Regions from separate parts of the Halopseudomonas pelagia genome, predicted to be linked through region 2. Evidence: riboswitches for the same ligand, from Rfam matches in the RefSeq annotation. Region 2 holds a riboswitch; the other holds the start of a gene.

Region 1 (11,535 bases), 1.1 Mb from region 2:
ACCGGCTGCGCTGGGATTGCCGATCATCTCGGGCCCGCACCGCTATAATTTCGCCGAGATCAGTGAGCTGCTTGAGGGTGCCGGCGCGCTGCGTCAGGTGCGCGACGCCAAAACCCTGGCTGCTGCGGTAGTCAAATGGTTGGAGCAACCAGTCGAAGCGCGTCGCGCTGGTACTGCCGGGCAAACGGTGGTGCAGAACAATCAGGGTGCGCTTGAACGTCTGCTGCACGGCATTGCGCAGCAGCTCAAATGAACGCTGACCATGCTGGAGCCTTTCATGCCGGAACCCTTCATGCCAGAAACATCAAACTGCAGATAAAAAAACACCGGGCATGCCCGGTGTTTTGGGTGGCGCAATCGTTAAACTAAATTGCTTAGAATGAGCTGCGCATGCGTGTTTCTTCCTGCCCCGGGGCTGATTGGCGACCCAGGGACATGCGTTGCGCTTCCTCTTCAGTAAAGGGCGGTATGAAGTCGCGGTCCGGGTCGTAATCCGGGTTCAGCCAGCGTGACAAGTCAACCAGATCTTCCGGGCTCAGCGTGCCGGCCGCCTGCTTGAGGCTTAGGTTGTCGATGATGTAGTTATAGCGCACGGTATTGTAATCACGTACCGCGCGGAACAAGTTGCGCTGCGCTTCCAGCACATCGACGACATTCCGGGTGCCTACTTCGTAGCCGGTCTGGGTGGCGTCCAAGGCGGCCTTGCTGGAGATGATCGCTTGGCGGCGGGCTTCAACTTCTTCCACGCTCGATGTGACGGTGCGGTACAGGTTGCGAGTGCTTTCGACCACCCGCCGCAGCTGCGCTTCACTATTTCGCTCGGCCTGAGTTAGCCGATAACCTGATTCGCGAACACCTGAACTGGTGGCACCACCAGTGTAGAGCGGCATGGTCAGCTCGACGCCAAAGCTGGTGAGTTCGGTGTCGCCATTGCCCTGTTGTCCAACGCCAACCCCGGCTCCCTGGTTGCCAAATTCGGCGCCACCACCACTGTTGTTGTAGCGCACAAAGGCATCAACAGAAGGGGCGTAGGCTGAACGGCTGCTGCGCAGCGTATCCGACGCACTGGTGATAGCGTAACGCGTAGCTTGCAGGTTCAGGTTCTGGGCTGCAGCAGTATCCACCCATTGCTGCAGATTGCTCGGCATCGGCGGCAGAATCGGCAAATCATGACTCATGCCCATCAGCTCTTGATAGTCGCTATCGGTCAGGCGGGTCAGCGCCTGGTAACTGACGTCCAGATTGGTTTTTGCCGTCAGCCGGGCCGCACGCGCGCTGTCATAACCGGCCAACGCTTCCAGAACATCGGTGCGTGCTGAAAGACCTACGTCAAAGCGCTCACGCGCCTGATCCAGTTGGCGTTCGAAGGCATCTTCTTCGGCCCGGGCAGTTGCCAGATTGTCAGACGCTCGCAGTACGTTGAAATAGGCTTCGGCCACTTCCAGGATCAGCGCTTGCTGGGTCGCGGAAAACTCCAGTTGCGCCTGCTTGCTCAGCGATTTGGCTGCCTGATAATTGAACCAGCGGTCGGCGCGAAAGAGTGGCTGGGTCAGGCTGGCCTGGTAGTAGTCAGTGGTGTAGGTGTCGTTTCCGGCGCCATCCACGTCGATCTCTTCACGTGCCACGCCAGCACCCAGACCGATATTGGGCAGCAGCAGTGCGCGAGTCTGGGGCAGTACTTCCTGACGGGCGAGCGCATCGGCTTCGGCGGCGGCCAGGTCAGCGCTGTTGGCCAGTGCTTCCTGGTAGACGGTGAGAAGATCGGTCTTGGCCATGGCGTGGCTGGACAAGCCGGCCAGTAAAACGGCGACAAACAGGGGGCGCAGCATGCAGTAATCCTTCGCATGAATGGAATAATCAGCCAAGGCTAAGGACAAGCAAGCTGGCGGTCAAGCAATGCTTGGGGTCAGCAGGGGAACAAAGTGTTTCATCTGGCTGTCGCCGCGTTGCCAGAACCTTGGGGCCCGGTTGCAGAGGCGTCGCGAGATGTCTGGAACATACTTGCGACGCGGCTTGTGGAGCATTAAGCTGACTGCTCATCTTGACGGGGTGCCCGCGGCGTTGTTGCCAGAGGCTGAGATAATACCCGTTGAACCTGAACCGGTTAGTACCGGCGTAGGAATCGAGATAAGCACTCGCTGAAGTCCAGCTCGTGGTCAGTGTGGTATGCCGTTTCGGTTCCCTGCGAACTTACCCGCAGTGGAGCAACATTCATGAACAGCCGTTTACCCGATAGAGCAATTGCTTCCTCCGGCGCTGACAGCGCCGCCACCCAGCCTTTTCCCGGCTCACGCAAAATCTATGTGACAGGTTCCCGGCCTGACATTCGTGTACCCATGCGTGAGATAAGTCTGGCGGATACGCCGACCGATATGGGCGGCGAACAGAACGCCCCGGTGCTGGTTTACGATACCTCCGGCGCCTATTCCGACCCCCAGGCCCGGATTGATCTGCGAGCGGGTTTGCCGGACGTACGCGGTGCCTGGACCGATGAGCGTGGCGATACGGAAAAGCTCCCGGGCCTGACCTCTGAATTCGGCAGCGCGCGTCTGGCAGATCCGGCGCTTGATCATATGCGCTTCGCGCACGTGCGCAATCCGCGCCGTGCGCTGGCCGGGCGCAATGTCAGCCAGATGCATTACGCTCGCCAGGGCATTATTACGCCTGAGATGGAGTTCATCGCGATTCGCGAGAATATGCAGCTGCAGGCAGCACGCGATGCCGGACTGACCAAAATGCAGCATGCCGGTCATAGCTTCGGTGCCAGTATTCCCAAGCAGATTACCGCTGAGTTCGTGCGCGATGAAGTCGCCCGGGGTCGGGCGATCATTCCGGCCAATATCAACCACCCGGAGCTGGAGCCGATGATCATCGGTCGCAATTTCCTGGTGAAGATCAACGGCAATATCGGGAACTCCGCACTGGGTTCTTCCATTGAGGAAGAGGTGGAGAAGATGACCTGGGGTATTCGCTGGGGCTCGGACACGGTGATGGACCTGTCCACCGGCAAGAATATTCATGAAACACGGGAATGGATCATTCGCAACTCGCCGGTGCCAATCGGCACGGTGCCGATCTATCAGGCGCTGGAAAAGGTCGATGGCGTGGCCGAGAACCTGAGCTGGGAAATCTTCCGCGACACCTTGATTGAGCAGGCCGAGCAGGGCGTGGACTACTTCACCATTCACGCGGGGGTGTTGCTGCGCTATGTGCCGATGACCGCCAAGCGGGTGACCGGCATTGTTTCGCGGGGCGGCTCGATCATGGCGAAATGGTGCCTGGCGCATCATCAGGAAAACTTTCTTTACACGCATTTTGAAGATATCTGCGAAATCATGAAGGCTTACGACGTGTCCTTCTCGCTAGGCGACGGTCTGCGTCCAGGTTCTATTGCTGATGCCAACGACGAAGCGCAGTTTGGCGAACTCGAAACCTTAGGCGAGTTGACCAAGTTGGCCTGGAAGCACGATGTGCAATGCATGATCGAGGGACCTGGGCATGTGCCCATGCAACTGATCAAGGAGAACATGGACAAGCAGCTGGAGTGCTGCGATGAAGCGCCGTTCTATACGCTAGGGCCGCTGACTACGGATATTGCGCCGGGCTATGATCACATCACCTCGGGTATCGGTGCGGCAATGATCGGCTGGTTCGGCTGCGCGATGCTTTGTTACGTCACGCCCAAGGAGCATCTGGGGCTGCCCAATCGGGATGACGTCAAGACCGGCATCATTACCTACAAGATTGCTGCCCATGCCGCCGATCTGGCAAAGGGGCATCCTGGCGCGCAGATCCGTGATAATGCGCTGAGCAAGGCGCGCTTCGAGTTTCGCTGGGAGGACCAATTCAATCTCGGGCTGGACCCGGACACCGCGCGCTCCTTTCATGATGAGACCCTGCCGAAGGATTCGGCCAAGGTCGCGCACTTCTGTTCCATGTGCGGGCCCAAGTTCTGCTCGATGAAGATTACCCAGGAAGTCCGTGATTACGCGGCGGCACAACGTATTGACGCAGTGGACGTTGCGGTCGAGGAGGGTATGCAGGCCAAGTCCAGGGAATTCCGCTCATCCGGCTCGCAGTTGTATCAAAAGGTCTGAAGTCTTGCCGTGGCCCTGGCAGGTGTGCGAGTTTAATAGCTGTATTCAATTCCAGTAAGCAAACTCGGCCATCTGTGAGGGCAGCACGATTTGAGCATTTTTTCCCGTAACGACGTTGAAATCATCCGCCGGGAGCCTGGATTCAAGGGCTTTTACCGGCTTGATGTGCTGACGTTGCGTCATCGGTTGTTCAACGGCGGTTGGGGGCCAGAGCTGCGGCGCGAGTTATTTGTCCGCCCGGATGCGGTCTGCGTTCTGCCTTATGATCCTTGGGAAGATCAGGTCGTGTTGATTGAACAGATACGCATTGGCGCGCTGGAGAAAAGTGACCGGCCCTGGTTGCTGGAATTGGTAGCCGGGCTGATTGACAAGGATGAGTCGCCTGAGGAGGTGGCTCATCGAGAAGCGCAGGAAGAGGCGGGTTTGACGCTGCGGGAGCTGTTACCCATTACACGCTACTTCCCTTCCCCTGGCGGCAGTGACGAACAAGTGCATCTGTATTGTGCGCTGGTTGATAGCCGAGGGGCCGGAGGAATACATGGGCTGTTGGAAGAAGGCGAGGATATTCGCGTCAGCTGCTGGTCGCGGCTTGATGCGATCGACGCCATGCAGCAGGGTTTGATCGATAATGCGGCCAGCATTATTGCGCTGCAGTGGCTGACGATGAATGCCGAGCGCTTGCAGGCTCAAGCCGGGGCGCAGTCATGATCGCCCAACGCAAGCCGCGCTATCGAGTTGATCTGATCGGTCTGCAAACCGTCTGTGAAACCAATTATTGGCGATTGTTGAAGTTGATGCCGGGTATGCACGATCACAGTGAGCATCGTTTGCATGTCGAGGCCCAGGATGGCCAGCAGCAGGTCTTGCAAATGAGGGTGTTGGAGCGTTGTCGCTACACCTCAACCCTGCAGCTGATTCATCAGCGTGAACATGAGTGGATGTCCCCACCGAGCATGGAAGTACGCCTGTACCATGACGCCGGCATGGCAGAAGTGGTCGCCGCGTATAATCGCCGGCGTTTTCGCGGCGTGTACCCCTACCCCAATGAGCAGATGCTCCAGCCGGACGAAAAGTTTCAGCTCAATCAGTTTCTTGGCGAGTGGCTGGGCTATTGCCAGCGGTATGGTCAGAGTGCTCATCCTGTTATTATCCAGCGCTGAAATAGCCGAGCACGATATTGGCGTGCGTCAGCTGTGATGCAGTCGCTGGATTCTCTGCAATCCAGTTGCGATTATAGATCTTGAACAAAGTGGCCAGGAGCAGGCGATCGATGGCGTCACCGCTAACAATGCAAGCAGATCACGTCTGCGTCGTGCAACTGACAGACAGCCATCTTTATGCCGATCCCGATGCCGACTTGCTGGGGCTGGATACACACGCCAGCTTGCAGGCAGTGATTGACCTGGTGCTGGACGAGGTGCCGAGCATGGATCTGGTACTGGCCACGGGTGATATCGCTCAGGATGGCAGCGCGGCAGCCTATCAGCGATTTTCGCATGCCATGCAGCGCTTGCCGGCTCCATGCCATTGGATCGCCGGCAATCACGACAACGCCGAGCTGATGCAGCAGCTGGGCGAGGCATCGGGTTTCAGTTGCGAGTGGGTTGACCTGGGGAATTGGCGCATCGTGTTGTTGAATTCCAACATCCCCGGCGCGGTGGCGGGCCATCTGGCCGCGGCGGAACTGGCTGTCCTTGATCGGGCTTTGGCAGGGGCGGGTGAGCGGTTTGTCATGGTGTGTCTGCATCATCATCCAGTGCCCATTGGCTGCGGCTGGATGGATCCGCTGGGCTTGCTGAATGCACCTGAGCTACTTAACAGGCTGGAGGTTGATGCAAGGATCAGGCTGGTGCTCTGGGGGCATATTCATCAGCACTTCGACCAACAACTTGGCCATGTGCGAATGCTGGCTTCGCCCTCAACCTGCGTCCAGTTCGCCGCGCACAGTGAAAATTTTGCTACCGATGAACGGGCGCCGGGCTACCGCTGGTTGCGTTTGTTCGATGATGGGCAGGTTGAAACCGCTGTATCTCGGCTTGCCGAGGGCCGTTTCCTGCCTGACCCCGGTGCGACCGGGTACTGATCTGCTGCGCATGGGCATTGGCACGGCCGGGGCAAGGCAGATACTATTCAGCGCAGTCGGTCAGCACAGTCGGTCGGTGCCGCCAGCCAACATTCAAGCGCCTCCACGCTGACCGCTGCTGTAAGCTAGGACCGACATACCCCTGCACCCCCGGAATCAAGGAAAACCAGACAGCTTATGTCCCAATCGACTTATAACGCCGATGCACTGGAAGTCCTCAGTGGTCTGGATCCGGTGCGCCGCCGCCCGGGCATGTACACCGACACTACGCGCCCCAATCACCTGGCGCAGGAAGTTATCGACAACAGCGTCGATGAGGCGCTGGCCGGGCATGCACGCTGCATTTCGGTCATTTTGCATCAGGACAATGCGTTGGAGGTCTCCGACGACGGCCGGGGTATGCCGGTCGACATGCATGCCGAAGAGGGCGTATCCGGGGTTGAACTGATCTTCACCCGGCTGCACGCCGGCGGCAAATTTTCCAGCAAGAACTATATGTTTTCCGGCGGGCTGCACGGCGTGGGTATTTCGGTGGTCAATGCGCTGTCTTTGCGGGTCAATGTGCGCGTGCGCCGCGACGGCCAGGAATATGCGATGGCCTTCGAGCACGGGGAAAAAGTCAGCGAGCTGGAAGTGGTTGGCACGGTGGGTAAGCGTAATACCGGTACTACCGTGACCTTTTGGCCAGACTCCAGCTATTTCGACTCGCCCAAATTCAGCATCAGCCGTCTGAAACACCTGCTCAAGGCCAAGGCGGTTTTGTGTCCGGGCCTGAAGGTGGAATTTGATGACCGCCAGTCCGGAGAACAGCACACCTGGCTCTATGAAGACGGCCTGCGCGACTACCTGATGGACGCCTGCGCCGAATGGCCCAAGCTGCCGGAAGAGCCCTTTACTGGCGCACTCAAGGCGCGCCAGGAAACTGTGGACTGGGCCGTCCTCTGGTTACCCGAAGGCGGCGATCTGATTCAGGAGAGCTATGTCAACCTGATCCCCACTGCCCAGGGCGGTACCCACGTCAACGGTCTGCGCGCCGGGTTGCTTGAGGCGATCCGGGAGTTCTGCGAGTTTCGCAATCTGTTACCGCGCGGCGTCAAGCTGGCGCCGGAGGACGTCTGGGAGCGCGTCAGTTACGTGCTCTCGCTGAAAATGGCCGAAGCGCAGTTCTCCGGGCAGACCAAGGAGCGGCTTTCTTCCCGTGAATCCGCTGCGTTTGTTTCCGGTGTGGTCAAGGATGCTTTCAGTCTGTGGCTGAATCAGCATGCCGAAATCGGCCTGCAGATTGCCGAGTTGGCGATCAATCATGCCGGTCGGCGTCTCAAGGCCGGCAAGAAAATCGAGCGCAAGCGCATCACTCAAGGCCCGGCGCTGCCGGGCAAATTGGCCGATTGCGCTGGGCAGGACAGCCGCCGCTCCGAGCTGTTTCTGGTCGAGGGTGATTCGGCTGGCGGCAGCGCCAAGCAGGCGCGCGACAAGGAATTTCAGGCGGTCATGCCGCTGCGCGGCAAGATCCTGAATACCTGGGAGGTCGACTCCGGCGAAGTGCTGGGCTCGCAGGAAGTACACGACATCGCCGTAGCCATTGGCGTCGATCCAGGCTCGCCGGATCTGCTGCAACTGCGTTATGGCAAGATCTGCATTCTGGCAGACGCCGACTCTGACGGCCTGCACATTGCCACCTTGCTTTGCGCGTTGTTTGTGAAGCACTTTCAACCACTGGTAGCCGCAGGGCATGTGTTTGTAGCAATGCCGCCGCTCTACCGGATCGATGTGGGCAAGGAGTTGTTTTACGCGCTGGATGATGCCGAGAAGCAGGGCATCCTCGATCGCATCGAAGCCGAAGGCAAGCGCGGCAAGATCCAGGTGACCCGCTTTAAAGGGCTGGGTGAGATGAACCCGCTGCAGCTGCGTGAAACCACCATGGCGCCGGATACCCGCCGGCTGGTGCAACTGACCATCGACGATATGCCAGGTACCGAAGCTCTGATGGACATGTTGCTGGCGAAGAAGCGCGCACCTGACCGCAAAGCCTGGTTGGAAAGCAAGGGCGACCTGGCCGAGGTACTGCTCTGATTACAGATCTGCTGCGCCATTCCAAGGAAACCGCATGAGCGAGTCGCCATCCACCCAGCGCATGGGTAAAGTGATGATGATCCTGGCCTGGGTGATCGGGTTGCTGCTCGCTGTGCAGTGGTTTTCCGGCTTAGAGGAACGCAAACGCAATCCCAATCAGGCCCCGGAATCAATGATGTCCGGCGATGCAATTGAGGTACGGCTGCTGGCTAACCGGCAGGGGCATTATTTGCTTAACGGCCAGATCAATGGCCAGGAAGTAACCTTTCTGCTGGATACGGGCGCCAGCTTCGTCGCTATTCCGGCAGCAGTGGCGCAACGGCTGCAGTTGCCGCAGGGTAGGCGCTTTCAGGTCAGCACCGCCAATGGCACAGCGGACAGTTATGCCACCACGATAGATCAGCTGGATCTGGGCGATATTCACCTGCGGGATATAGACGCAGGCATTGTGCCAGGCATGGGTGGCGACGATATTTTGCTGGGCATGAGTGCCCTGCAGCAACTGGAATTCAGTCAGCAGGGCGGTGAGCTGATCTTGCGGCAGTATCCCTGAACAAATCACCCTGACAGACCATGAAATAGAGGATGAGTATGAGTGACAGTCTGGATCTGAGTATGGATGGGGTGGAGCGCCGCGCGCTGTCGTCCTTCACCGAGGAGGCCTATCTCAACTATTCCATGTACGTGATCATGGACCGGGCTCTGCCGCATATCGGCGATGGTCTCAAGCCGGTACAGCGGCGAATCATTTACGCCATGAGCGAATTGGGTCTGTCAGCTACTTCCAAGCACAAGAAGTCGGCCAGAACCATTGGTGACGTGCTGGGCAAATACCACCCCCATGGTGACTCGGCCTGTTACGAAGCCATGGTGCTGATGGCTCAGCCGTTTTCCTACCGCTACCCCCTGGTAGACGGCCAGGGCAACTGGGGTGCGCCGGATGATCCCAAGTCTTTTGCGGCCATGCGTTATACCGAGGCGCGCCTGGCCCGTTACAGCGAAGTGCTGCTGGCCGAGGTAGGTCAGGGTACGGTCGACTGGCAGCCAAACTTTGATGGCACCATGGATGAACCCATGGTGCTGCCGGCGCGCCTGCCCAATCTTCTGCTGAACGGCACTACGGGTATAGCCGTGGGCATGGCCACCGATATTCCCCCGCACAACCTGCGTGAAGTGGCTGCGGCCTGTGTGCGCTTGCTGGATGATCCAGGCGCTGGACTGGATGAGCTGATGGAGCATATCCAGGGGCCGGACTACCCCACCGAGGCGGAAATCATTACTCCGCGCAGTGAACTGTTGAAGCTGTACGCCACCGGTAAAGGCTCGGTGCGCAGCCGCGCTGTATGGGTGCGCGAGGAGGGCGACATCGTCGTTACCGCGCTGCCACATCAGGTCTCCGGCTCAAAGGTGCTGGAGCAGATTGCCGCGCAGATGCAGGCCAAGAAACTGCCAATGGTGGCGGACCTGCGAGATGAGTCGGATCATGAAAACCCGACCCGCATCGTTATAGTGCCGCGTTCCAACCGGGTTGATCCCGAAGAGCTGATGCAACATCTGTTCGCCACTACCGAGTTGGAGCACAGTTACCGGGTCAACATGAACGTGATCGGTACCGATGGCCGTCCGTCCGTCAAGGATCTGCGCGGGTTGATCAGCGAATGGCTGGGCTTTCGGATCTCGACTGTCCGGCGGCGCCTGCAGTATCGGCTGGATAAGGTGTTGGCCCGCCTGCACCTGTTGGAAGGTTTGCAGATTGCCTGGCTGAACCTGGATGAAGTGATTCATATCATCCGTACCGAGGAGCATCCGCGGGCCGAGTTGATGTCGCGTTTTGGCCTTAGCGAGCTGCAGGCAGACTATATTCTCGACACGCGCCTGCGCCAGTTGGCACGCATCGAAGAGATGAAGATTCGCGCCGAACAGGACTTGCTGGAAGAGGAGCGCGACAAGCTGCAAGCGGTGCTGGGTAGCGAAAAACTGCTGCGCAATCTGGTGCGCGATGAGCTGATCGCCGATGCAGAAACCTACGGTGATGATCGCCGATCGCCCTTGGTCGAGCGTAGCGAAGCACGTGCGCTGTCCGAAACCGAACTACTGCCCTCCGAGCCGGTCACCGTCGTGCTCTCGGAGAAAGGTTGGATACGTTGCGCCAAGGGTCATGATGTAGATGGTCGTGCGTTGGCATACAAAGCGGGTGATGCTTTTCAAGGACAGGCAAGTGGCCGCTCCAATCAGCAGGTAGTGGTGATCGATTCGACAGGTCGCAGCTATTCGCTGCTGGCGCATACCTTGCCTTCGGCGCGTGGTCAGGGCGAGCCCTTGACCGGTCGCCTCAGTCCCCCGCCGGGTGCTGGCTTCGAAAGTATCCTGATGCCCGACGAGCAGGCCATGTATTTGCTGGCTTCCGACGCAGGCTACGGGTTCGTCGTCCAGGGCAGCGATTTGCTTGCCAAGAACAAGAACGGTAAAGCGCTGATAAGTCTGCCTGAGGGCGGCAAAGTCATTTCGCCATTGGTGGTCAGCGATCAGAAAACGGATTTGGTAGTGGCGATCTCGAACGAAGGGCGGCTGTTGGTGTTTCCGCTAGCTGATCTGCCCCAGTTGGCCAAAGGCAAAGGCAATAAAATACTCTCTTTACCCTCGGCTCGAGTCAAAACCCGTGAGGAGTTTTTGCTGGGTCTGGCGTTGCTGACCGCTGATGCCAACTTGGTACTGACCGCTGGTAAGCGCACTCTAACGCTCAAACCGGCTGATCTGGAGCACTACCGGGGTGAGCGTGGCCGACGTGGCAACAAGTTGCCACGCGGCTTTCAGAAGGTAGATCTGATCAGTGTTGAAGCCGGGCGTAGTGTTGCACTCAGCTCTGACGCTGCTGGTAAAAGTGATTGAGCTGCTGCTCAAGCATCGCTTGGTAGGGGTCCTGTAGGCGTTCGATACAGTAGATCCCTGGTTGGCTGGCCAGGCGCCTGACTACTGCGCGCTGACGTAACATATCGCTAGTGGCTAGGCCCGAGTCCAGCAGCAGCAGGTTACGGCTGTATTGCACCTGCTCTATCAGGGTCTGGCAGGCTGGCTGCTGAGCCAGGTCTTCAGCAGGAACATCCTGCAGACTGGGCGCGTGACAGAGTGCCAGGTGCAAGTGCAGGGTGATGCCGGTATCAGCGATTTCTACCTGAAGATCATGGCCCAGTACGCGCAACAACTCCCCACAACACAGAGCATGGGTCAGCTCATCCTGGCGGCACTCCCCCGCATGGAACACCACTAGGCTGGTGCCATCGT
Region 2 (11,535 bases):
AGAACTGAAACTGCCAGGCCATACTGTTTTGCTCGATCGGCCCAAAATCGATAAAACGTACTCGCTGCCAAGCCAGGAAGGCGCGCAGCCAGTCGTCCCGCAGCGGTGCGGCAGCTGTTTCCTGACGAGTGGCGCAGTGCTCGGTTGCCTGCTGATGAAGGTCGCTGCTGGCGTCTGCCAGGGCTGTGTAGCCGCTGGACAGCTGTGCGTGCCATTGCTCACGCGCTGATTCGGCATAGGCCGAGGAGGTATACAGCAGCGTAAGCAGACACGCACTCGCCAACAGCCGGCTGGGCCGGTTACTCAATACAGACATCAATACGCTCCGCTTACAGGGACTCAAGGAAAACAATCAACGCCGCGCGTTGCTCACTGGACAGTTGTCGATACTGCTCGGTAGCTTGCTCAGCTTCGCCACCGTGCCAGAGAATCGCCTGTTCCAGCGTTTCGGCTCGGCCATCGTGCAGGAAACCCGCCCGAGGATTAATCTGCTGTGCCAGTCCGATGCCCCATAATGGGGGAGTGCGCCATTCGTTGCCGCCGGCGAGGAATTCCGGTCGGCCGTCGGCCAGCTCAGCGCCCATGTCGTGCAGCAACAGATCAGTGTAGGGCCAGATGGTCTGATTGCTCAGGTCCGGTCGGTCGGCAACCACACCGGTTACCTGGCGTGGCGTGTGGCACCCGGCGCAACCACTCTGATTGAATAACTGTGCACCCTGGGTTACCTGCGGCTCATCCATGTTGCGCCGCGCTGGCACCGCCAGACTGCGGGAATAGAAAGCAACGAAATTGGCCACCTTGTCGCTGACCTCCGGCTCACCACCATGTGCAAAGCGCCCGCAATCCTGCTCTTCAGTGCAATCGGTGATCGGAGCCAATGTGGACGTCAGCCCCATATCACCGGCAAATGCGCCCATGCTCTGCTGCATGACATTCGGTTCTGCCGCTTTCCAGCCAAACCGGCCCAGCACGCTCGTTTCTTCGGCTCTATCCCAAACTTGATTGGGACGTCCGGAGATGCCGTCATCGTTGCGATCGTCAGGATCGGCGGCAGCAAGAATATCCGCTTCGGGGATGGCCTCAAGCAAGCCGAGACCTATCATCGGCGGCGCTACCCGGGGCGACACCAGAAGATTCGCAGGCAAAGGTCCGTAAGCAGGTTTCTCGATTCGGTAGGTTGGCTTGCGCAGCGTAACCTTGGTGCCATCCGCGAGGCTTTTTTCCAGAGCACTCCACTCGATGGCCAGATCTGCCTCGGGCTGCATGCCAGGGACAGCAGAGGTCTGAAGCTGGCTGCCATACACCGGAGCGGGTAGAAAGCCATGCTGTTCAAGGATCAGCGCATCCACTTCCGAATCTGCAGGCACTGATAGCCGCAGAAACAGCGACACAGCAGTCTCGCCAGCGGCAGGTGGATGACCGCGACCATCCTTGATATGGCAACCCTGGCAGGAGTTGGTGTTAAGCAAGGGGCCAAGACCGTCGCGCGCATCTGTGCTGGACGGTGCGATTACCCACGGGTTGCGAAAAAAACTGTTGCCCACGCTGAAGTCCAGCCGGCTGGTCATCGGCAGATTGGATTGGGGCAGGGAGTAGGCATTGTGGTCCGATTGTTCAACCGTACCTTCGCCCCCGGTATCGGGCGTGGTCTGTAACGGATACTCGGCTGCCGAATCGCAGGCAGTCAGTAATAATTGGGCGGCCAACAACAAACCAATGGCGGCGGGGCAAGTCAATAGCTTCATGAATGCCTGTTTATCTCACTGTTGAAACAAATGAGAGCCCGACCTCGCGGGCGGACTCTCAGCGTACAGATCACCAGCCACCATGGTGACTGGCAGTACTGTTGTTACCGCTTAGAATGCGTGACCAGCATCATCAGGCTCGAGCGACGCGATACCCAGCTCGCCCGCCACTTTCTCGATAGAGCCAGTTTGTGCAACCAAGCTGCTGATCGCTGCATTGATGATGTCATGGCCTTCCTGGTTATCCGGGGCGATCATCATATCGAACGCCATTGGATTTTCCTCGGCTTCGGCCGCATCTTTCATCGCCTGAACTGCTTCCATGGTGCTCTCCAGTTCAGTGCGCAGTTGCTGGTCCAGCTCGGGATTGCTCTGGGCAACCAGATCCGAAAGGGAAGGGCCGGTAATGGCAGCGCCGTCAGCGGGCTGATACTCACCCAGGTAAACATTCTGGATGCCCTTGGCGTTATAGAAGTGCGAGTTATGGGTATTGTCACTGAAGCAGTCATGCTCGTCTTCATAGGAGTTGGCTTCCAGCGCTACCTTCATGCGCTCGCCGGCCAACTCACCCAGTGACAGGGAACCCATGCCGAACAGCATCTTCTGCAGAACTTCTTCACTGGGCATGGCCAACAGCTCAGCACGATAATTATCAGACTTATCCTCGGCCCACTGCTCGGCCATCCATTGCAGGTCGGTCACTAGCAAGTCGGTTGCCGCATCCAGATACTCGGCACGACGCTCGCAGTTGCCATTGGTGCAATCATCGTTCTTGGCGAAATCAGTCACTGGGCGCTCGCCGCTACCGGCAGAGTAGCCGTTCATGTCCTGGCCCCAGAGCAGAAATTCGACAGCGTGATAACCGGTTGCAACGTTGGCTTCGGAGCCACCCGCTTCATTCAGGTCGGCCAGCAGCTTTGGCGTCAGCTCGGACACATCCAGCGTTTCGCCACCGACATTGATGCTGGTATTGGCAATAATGTTGGCATTGGCACCTTCGTTACCCATCTCGTGCTGATAGTCATCGGCAGCCACGTAATCGATCATGCCTTCGTCCAGCGGCCAGGCGTTGAGTTGACCTTCCCAGTCGTCGACAACTGCGTTACCGAAGCGAAACACCTCGGATTGCTGATACGCAACGCGTGCATCCAGCCAAGCCTGCTTGGCTGCGGTCAGGTTAGCCTCGGTAGGCTCACTGATCAGTGCATCGGTCGCCTCATTCAGAGCCTCTGCCGTTTTCGTAGCGTCCTGATAGGTGGCATACGCAAGATCCGCGTAATGCTTGGCGACTGCCGTACCGTCTACGCCATTGTCAGCGCCTGCCTGGTTTGCATTGTCATTCTCTACTGCGTCGACCACTGCCTCACCGGCCGACTGCTCGGCAGGTGCCTTGGTTTGCGCCTCTTCGTTGTTGTCACAAGCAGTCAGCAATACAGCAGCGGATAGCGCAAGGGTCAATGCCTTGAGAGGGAAGTGAACGACCATGTAGATGAACTCCTGATTACCGTGAAAGATTATAATGATAGTGATTTGCGTTCACGATTATAGGCTTGTGTCGGGATATTGCAACGTCCTGCACATGCGGAACTTAGCGCCCCATCCTTTGCCTTACGGATAACGTTCACAAAAGGAGAAAGACATGTCAGATCAACATGTGTACAAGAAAGTCGAGTTGGCAGGATCCTCTACTACAAGCATTGAAGATGCTATCAGCAATGCTATTGCCGAGTGCGCCAAAACCGTCAAGAACGTTGAATGGTTTGAAGTTGTCGAGACGCGTGGCCACGTCGTTGATGGCAAGGTTGCACATTATCAGGTGGTCATCAAAGTTGGTTTCCGTATAGAGACCGGCTCTAACTGATAGTGACATCCGGACGGGAGGCCGGCGTGGCCTCCACGTTACCTTTGTGCATACCTCCTCATAGTAGAAAACTTGATTTTCCAGGCTTGAACTTCTGATCACTCCCCTCTAATAAAGTATGTAAAGCGCTAGAACCTATTCAAGCAATTCCAGTCAAGCAATTCCAGCCTCAAGGGCCTGCTATCCTATGGCAAATGGGGTCAGCCGGCTTTGCATCAGGTTTCCCCATTCTCCAGTTGAATAGAAGGCGGGGCGTATAAACATGCAATCCCAGACATCCGCGCAGCAGCCGGTCCAGTTACCGGCAGGCATTCGCTTGATTCAAAATCAACATGGCCGAGATTTTCTGCAGATTGACCACCCCGCGGTCAGCGCCAGAATCGCCATGGAGGGTGCGCATATCACCCACTGTCAGCCCTCAGGACAGGGGCCCTTGTTGTGGATAAGCTCCGATGAACCAGAGCTCCCCGGCAAGACGATACGTGGCGGAATTCCCCTGTGTTGGCCCTGGTTCAGCAACACCAGGGCAGGGCCGGCACATGGTATAGCGCGCATCAGCCCGTGGCAGTTGACTGCGGTATCAAGCAATGCTGATCAGGTGAGCGTGCGCATGAGCCTGGCGAACTCTTTGATTGCACAGGCATTGCCGGGTGAGAAGTGGCAGTTGGACGTCGAGTTTGTTCTGGGCTCCGACCTGATGGTGACGCTGATTACCCGCAATATGGGAGAAGAGCCTCAAGCGCTGAGCCAGGCCTTGCATAGCTACTTGCCTGTGTCGGGTATTGATCAGGTAATGGTCCAAGGCCTGGAGAGTTGCACCTATCTTGACCAACTGACGGGGCACCTGCAGATTCAGCAAGGGCCTGTGCGCTTCACCGCAGAAACAGATCGCATCTATTTCAACCACTCTGGTGAAGTGCGCCTGATTGATGCCAATAAACAGGTAATCTCAGTCCAGCGCGAGGGAAGTGATTCCGTGGTGGTATGGAACCCTTGGATTGAAAAATCACTCAGGCTGAGCCACTTCGCCAGCGACGACTACCAGCACATGCTGTGCATTGAAGCAGCAAATGCCGGGCCGGATGCGCGAATCCTCGAACCTGGCGAAACACACAGGCTGAGCAGCAGAATTACACGGGACGCGGCAGATAATTCCGCGGTTTGACCGCAGCCACCAACAGGCAGACCAAGGTGGAGGCTGCCAAGGCGCCGGCAAAGGGCGCCAGGGTCGGAATACTGCCGGGAAATGAAGCTGCCATCACACCGCCAGCAAGACTTCCCGTCACCCACCAACCTGGCAGAATTGCGCCAAGGATCCCTGCCAGCGAACCAGCGATGGCAGCACCGGTGCTCATGCGTGACCACAAACCGAGCAAGACCGGTACGACAGCGGTCGCGCAGAGCAGGTCAGCAATGAGAAACAGACGCAGCACCGAGATGCCTTGCAATGCGACCGCGATCACCGGAATCATCAACAGACAGGTTATCCAGCGTGCCGCAGCGAGGGACAGCCCGCGGCTTTCAGTCACGGCCAGGGACGCGAGCGCGTTCTGCAGCGTATCCACCGACGACGCGACCAGGGTCATCGCCAGCACCAGTGCTGGAATGGTTAACCATGCGGGAGCGTCAGCGAGCAGGGCGAAAAAGGGTATAGGTGGACTTCCCAGTTCAGTGCCGCTCATCGCCGCAGCAATTCCCAGGGCGCCAACCACGGCCACCACCACAATAGTGATTACACCGCCCAACATTGCCCCGCGCCCGAGGGCCTGGCCGTCGCGCGCAGCCCAAATGCGTTGCCAATAGCCCTGGTGAAACAGATTGGCGGCGGTCACCGCAATAATAAGAGTCAAGGTGATGGACAAGGAACTGCCCAGCGGAATGGAAGGCATTGATTGGCCAATGCTCGCCACGTCAGGTAGCCGTTGCAGCGCTACCCAGCCTACCGCGATCAACAGCAGTATCAGCAACCATGCTTGCCAGCGATCCGTTACCAAACTGGCTCGCAAGCCGCCCCATGCGGTATAGAGGAGCGTGGTCACCGCCACGGCGACGATGACCAGGTTGCCGTTAACATCAGACAGCATGGATGTAATAGCGCCAATCGCGGTTAGCTCGGCAATCAGAAAACAAAGCATATATAACAGCGAAATCAGCGCCACCCATCGGCGTACGGCGGTCCCGTAACAGGCCTGAGCAAACTCACCGATACTGCGGCCTTCTGGCAGATGGCGGCGGATCGCTGGCCCACACCAGGCAAATACCATGAAGGGCAGGGCAGCGCCCAAAGCGTAACCGGCGAGAGCTACCGGGCCGGCAAATGCACCGATTTCCGGCGGCGCAAACAGAATCCAGCCGCCCATGCCCGAAGCCAGAAAAGACAGTCCCAGCGCCTGCGCGCCTTGGCTGTTGCGGGCCGTGCAGTAATCATCGAGACCGGAAGCAGATTGGCGTTCACGTAGCCCAAGCCAGGCGAACAGCAACAGAGCAGCCGCCAGCACGGCCAGTGTCAGGTAAAGCATGTCGCGCTTCCTCCGCCGGTATTATCCGGATCAGGTTCCAGGGTTTACTCCGCAAATGATTGCGGCGATTCTCAGTCCGGTAAGGGACTCCCCTGGCGACGTGTGATGTGTTTGTTTAGCGTTGAGGCTGAATAGTGCCAAAAAAACCCGAGCGTGCCTATGGTTGGGTTTCAGTCGGGTAACCGGAGAGAGGGATCAGGCCGCTTCCGAGGCGTCTTTCCTGGCCAACACGGGCTTGACCGAAGCCTCAGGCGGATCGAATGCCAGTATGCCGTCGTCCAGGCTCTCCTTCATCAGCATTTCCGAGTCTTGCAAATAATCATTGAGCACGCGCCAAGGCAGCCCTTTGCCTTGACGCGGTAGCACCGCATTGGCGCGTTGCACATATCCGGCTTCCAGAGCGCCCATGATGGAGGAGGGCAGCGCACTTTCCTCGCCGCCTAGGGGTACTACTACCTGATAATGATGCTGATCCATATGCTTGAGCACACGACATAGATACTGGGCTGCAATGTCTGCCTTGAGTGTCCAGGAGGCATTGGTGTAGCCCATAATCCAGCCCATATTCGGCAGGTTCTGCATCATTACCGCTTTGTAGGTCATTTGCTCGTGAATGGCGAACGGCTTTCCATCCAGCGTCAGCTGCATGCCACCCAGCACCTGCACTTGCAGACCGGTAGCGGTCACGATGATGTCTGCCTCTATTTCCTTTCCCGAGCGCAGTAGCAAACCATGCTCGGTAAATGTTTCTATTTGATCGGTTTCCACCGACACCTTGCCAGCATTGATAGCTTGGAACAAATCAGCGTCCGGGACCGCACAGAGGCGTTGATCCCAGGGCATGTACTCCGGGATAAAGTGACGCATGTCATCCGGGTTGTTCAGCTGTTTACGCACCTGTTTGAGCAAAAAATTCCGTGTTCCGTTCGGCCAACGCTTGGCCGCGCGGTACATCCAGCGCTGGATACGGATGTTGCGTTGGCGGGTGAAGTGATACACCCAGCTATCGGGCAACACCTTTTTCAAGAAACCGGCAATCGCGTCACGGGACGGGACGGAAAAAATGTAGGAGGGCGATCGTTGCACCATGGTCACATGCGCAGCCGTCGCGGCCATAGCAGGTACTAGCGTAATGGCAGTCGCACCACTACCAATGATCACCACCTTCTTGCCCCGATAGTCCAGGTCTTCAGGCCAGGCTTGCGGGTGAATACATTGGCCTCCAAAGCGTTCAGCGCCAGGGAACTCCGGCAAATAGCCCTGGTGATAGTTGTAGTAACCGGTACAGCTGATCAGAAATCGGCAGGTGAACTGCAGCGTCTCACCGGAACTGAGCTGTGTCGCAGTTAGCGTCCAGAGTTTCTCTGTGCTGGACCAATTGGCCTGGGTGATATCCAGCCCGAAGCGGATCTTCTCGTTGATCTTGTATTCGGCGGCAGTGTCGCTGATATACCGCCGAATGGATTCGCCGTCAGCCAATACCTGCAGATCGTTCCAGGGTCGGAATTGATAACCGAAGCTGAACATGTCGGAGTCCGAGCGCACACCCGGGTAGCGGAACAGATCCCAAGTCCCACCAATGGCCTGACGCCGTTCAAGAATCGCGACACTGTACTCAGGGCACATTCGCGACATATGGCAAGCCATGCCGATGCCGGAAAGGCCGGCACCAATAACAATCACATCCAGGTGTTCTGCAGGCATTTTATTGTTCTCATCAGGGCAAGGTGACGCACTCAGCATAGACTGCCTGTTCTGAGTGCGTAAACGACTAGCATATGCTGCCAATTTACGATCAATATCTGCCAACCTGTAAAATCAAGAGAGGGTTTGGCAACCCGCGGCGCGCCGATCACGACGCCCAAGGCCCAGGTGCGTGAAGTTTGATCTAAGGTCCGAACCTGTTATGGCAGGCAAACGATTGTAAAGGGCAGGCCGGGATATCGGATGCTCATGATCAGCGCAAACCTGAAGTGCGATACGCCAGTCATGGTCTAACTGGTCGTCGGTGCCGAGGTTAGAATGGTCCTCTCCTACCGGTCGGGTGCCATGCACTTCGGAACATTTGATAGTGTCCATTCGAAGGCATAGGATTGAGCGGGAAGGTGTCTACATACAAGTTACAGCTCCGCCACGGTGACACCACGGCGGAAGCGGTCAGCAGACCGGGAGAGGCTACTTGAAGCACACAACTGATACGCCCGCTAGCGTCATCACGACACTAACCTACCTGGTCAAGCACGATGTGAAGCCCTATGTGCATACCGAGGCTCTGACCGGTAACAGTGAACCGCACTACTTTGCTGAGCAGGAGAAGCGCGAGGTCACGATACACAACGGTCGTCCGTTGGCAGACAGCTTTTCTCTGGACAAGCAGGGGTTTGAACTCCATCGGCGGGATACGGTGGTCGACGATCTCTACGACGATACCTCAGTGGAAAGCGTCTACTATGACGAGGTCAAGGCCTTGATCAAAGAGTTGACGGGCGCGAGCCGGGTCGTCATCTTCGACCACACCAGGCGCAGCGACGCCGAGCGGCGGGATGTTCGCGGCCCAGCCAGCCGTGTGCATAATGACTACACCGACCGCTCGGGGCCTGAGCGTATTCGCGACGTGCTGGGCCAGGATCAGGCCGCCGCATTGGTGTCGGTGGCCCAGATTAACCTATGGCGCCCGATGAGCGGGCCCGTCAAGCGCTCACCGCTGGCCGTGCTGGACGCCTCGACGCTCGACTCCGATGACCTTCTGGCCACCGACTTGGTCTATCCGGATCGTATCGGTGAGATCTACCACCTGGCCTACAATCCGCAACAGCGCTGGTACTATTTTCCGGACATGCGCCGTGACGAAGTCTTGCTGATCAAAGGGTATGACTCACGTCACGACGGGCGTGCCCGCTTCACGCCCCATACCGCCTTCAAAGACCCCAATACGCCGCCGGGAGCCCCGCCGCGCGAGAGTATCGAAGTTCGCACCCTGGCCTTCTTTGATTAGGTGTCGCTGCCTAGCGATTTCACCCACGCACTAACGAAAGCTCAATCATCTGGCTCATCTCGGTGAACTCTGGAGCCCCGTCATAGCGAAGCCCGTCTATGTAAAACGCTGGGGTGCCATTCACGCCGCTGCGTACGCCGCCATTAAAATCGGATTTTATTTTGGGTACGTAGGTACCGTCTTGCATGGCAAGATAGAGTTCTTCGTCGGAGAGGCCGTGTTTTAAAGCGATGGCCCGAAACAGCGGCGGACCCAATCGATCCTGGTTTTCATACAATTCGTCGTGAGCCTCCCAGAAGAATCCTCGACTCCCGGCATACTCAGCGGTGACCGCTGCAGCCATCGCATGTGGGTGAGCAGTGGTCAGTGGAAAGTTACGGAATACGAATAGCAGATCATCGCGAAAATGCTGTTGTAGCTTTTTGACGACCCAATACGCTAAGCCGCAATAGGGACATTCATAGTCGCCAAATTCCACCAGTGTGACCTTGGCATGCGCACTTCCCTGGCGATGGTCGCTGGCACTTACCGGGACTTTGAGAGTGGCCATGGGATCACCTGTTAATTTTAGGTTGGCGTGCTTTGTGATGAATTCGCCAGAGCATCCAGCGCATCCAGAATGCCGTCCGCCCCAGGGTTGATTGCCATTGGCGAAATGTAGCTCCAGGCGATCACTCCCTCCTTGTCAATCACGAACAGCGCCCGCTTACAAACTCCCAGGTGGGGCTCGTACGCTCCATATTGTCGTGCCACAGCCCCTTTGGGCTCGAAATCGGCCAGCAGGCTGAAGTGAAAATTCCGATCTTTGGCAAATGCCTGATGACACCAGGCGCTGTCAACTGAGATACCCAGTAGCGTCGCACCGTACTCTCTGAATGTGGGTAGCAACTGGTTGTACAAGGTCAGTTGGTCTCCACAAACCGAGGTCCAGTCAGCGGGATAAAACGCAAGTATCGCGGGATTTCCCTTTAACTCGCGCAGCGACAGCTGTTGATCAGGGGTTGCGTACAGAGTGAAGTCGGGCGCAACAGTGCCGGCTGACAGCGGCCCCTGAACTAGGTCGTCATTCTTTTCCTTTGCATCATCCAATTCTGAAGTGTGCATTGCATGAACCCCGATAGATGGGCGGTTGGGGTCTGCTCAGCGGGATACGACTTGCCCGGGGGGATAACTCCATCCACCGCCAAGTGATTTATAGATGGCGACGAAGCCTCGATACACCTCGATCTCACCCTGAGCCTAATTGTCCTCGGTTGCAAGACGTTCACGTCCGCATCAAGATGCACGAGGAGGTCCGCGGTGCCTTCGCGGTATTGGATTGAGGCCAGGTTGGCAGCGAAAGGCTGGATTTGCTCTGACGCACTATTGATTATAGTCGTTGTTGGCGCTTGCAGTAATCGCTGAACGCATTTTCGCAGTTCTTGATGCATATTTTTCAAGCGCATAAGCCATAGCCGGACCCACGAATACGTAAGCAGGGAACGAGGAGGAGGGTGACGCGTGTTCTTGATCGGCTGATTTGGTCACGATGACCCTCCTTAACTGGCAAGTCGGGGGTCATGTTCTAGGTCATTGATGCTGACATAGGCATGCTGAGAACCCTGATTGATATCCATGGGGTAGAGTTTCAGAAGCTCTCAGCGACGGATACCAGTCGCCAGCAGCAATTAAATCATTGGCAGCCACCTCATTCAATGACTCGCCATGGACATAAAGCATATCGCCCTTTGAGAGAGTGGAGGTCAGAAATGGGGTCGTCGAATCGGTGGCTTAGGCAGCTTATGAATATCTATGACATAACCTTTAATTTAACATAATATAGATTATACGAAGTAATATTGGTAGCGAACAGGGAGCTGCTAACCTTCAATATGGCTTACCAATAGCTGGAGCACCCACGTATCGAATTAAACGATTGATATGCGCGGTATTTTGATTTTTTAGCTAGGTAAATCTGATGCATTATGAACTACCAATTCGGTTAAACCGATTTTTCATCTTCACGTTAAGGAGCTCCAACTATGGCTAAGGTACTTGTCCTCTATCACTCCATGTATGGCCACATCGAAACCATGGCCAAGGCTGTTGCCGAAGGCGCTGCGAAGGTAGACGGTGTCGAGGTTTCCATCAAGCGCGTACCTGAAACCATGAATGCAGAAGCGTTCAAGGCCGCTGGCGGCAAGGTTGATCAGGATGCACCCGTCGCTACGCCCGCAGAACTGACTGATTACGATGCCATTATCTTCGGTGTGCCTACACGCTTCGGCAACATGTCAGGCCAGATGCGCAATTTCCTCGATCAGACTGGCGGCTTGTGGGCGAAAGGCGCGTTGTTCGGCAAGGTCGCCAGTGTTTTCGCATCAACCGGCACCGGTGGCGGCCAGGAAATGACTATCACTTCCACATGGACAACCC

What was found. A riboswitch is a leader RNA that binds a small molecule or an ion and turns the genes downstream of it on or off. The one in region 2 is predicted to bind thiamine pyrophosphate.
Positions count from the first base shown of each region.
Region 1: linked by a shared signal. The riboswitch ahead of thiC (phosphomethylpyrimidine synthase ThiC) and the one ahead of EAO82_RS12805 (sodium:solute symporter) in region 2 are both predicted to bind thiamine pyrophosphate.

Region 1 covers NZ_CP033116.1:3,781,606-3,793,140, reverse strand. Annotated here, with positions in the region: gene waaA (lipid IV(A) 3-deoxy-D-manno-octulosonic acid transferase) at 1-253, shown strand, start outside; gene EAO82_RS17495 (TolC family outer membrane protein) at 375-1,829, opposite strand; TPP riboswitch at 2,036-2,139, shown strand; gene thiC (phosphomethylpyrimidine synthase ThiC) at 2,214-4,097, shown strand; gene EAO82_RS17485 (NUDIX domain-containing protein) at 4,188-4,805, shown strand; gene EAO82_RS17480 (DUF1249 domain-containing protein) at 4,802-5,257, shown strand; gene cpdA (3',5'-cyclic-AMP phosphodiesterase) at 5,386-6,180, shown strand; gene parE (DNA topoisomerase IV subunit B) at 6,358-8,253, shown strand; gene EAO82_RS17465 (TIGR02281 family clan AA aspartic protease) at 8,288-8,806, shown strand; gene parC (DNA topoisomerase IV subunit A) at 8,845-11,142, shown strand; gene EAO82_RS17455 (hypothetical protein) at 11,111-11,535, opposite strand, start outside.
Region 2 covers NZ_CP033116.1:2,726,023-2,737,557, forward strand. Annotated here, with positions in the region: gene EAO82_RS12780 (imelysin family protein) at 1-316, opposite strand, end outside; gene EAO82_RS12785 (di-heme oxidoredictase family protein) at 330-1,745, opposite strand; gene EAO82_RS12790 (imelysin family protein) at 1,857-3,230, opposite strand; gene EAO82_RS12795 (dodecin) at 3,385-3,606, shown strand; gene EAO82_RS12800 (D-hexose-6-phosphate mutarotase) at 3,869-4,771, shown strand; gene EAO82_RS12805 (sodium:solute symporter) at 4,737-6,125, opposite strand; TPP riboswitch at 6,115-6,229, opposite strand; gene EAO82_RS12810 (flavin-containing monooxygenase) at 6,321-7,829, opposite strand; gene EAO82_RS12815 (CmcJ/NvfI family oxidoreductase) at 8,305-9,120, shown strand; gene EAO82_RS12820 (DsbA family protein) at 9,140-9,670, opposite strand; gene EAO82_RS12825 (redoxin domain-containing protein) at 9,688-10,224, opposite strand; partial or broken gene EAO82_RS21010 (TolC family protein) at 10,261-10,534, opposite strand; gene EAO82_RS12830 (hypothetical protein) at 10,483-10,647, opposite strand; gene wrbA (NAD(P)H:quinone oxidoreductase) at 11,142-11,535, shown strand, end outside.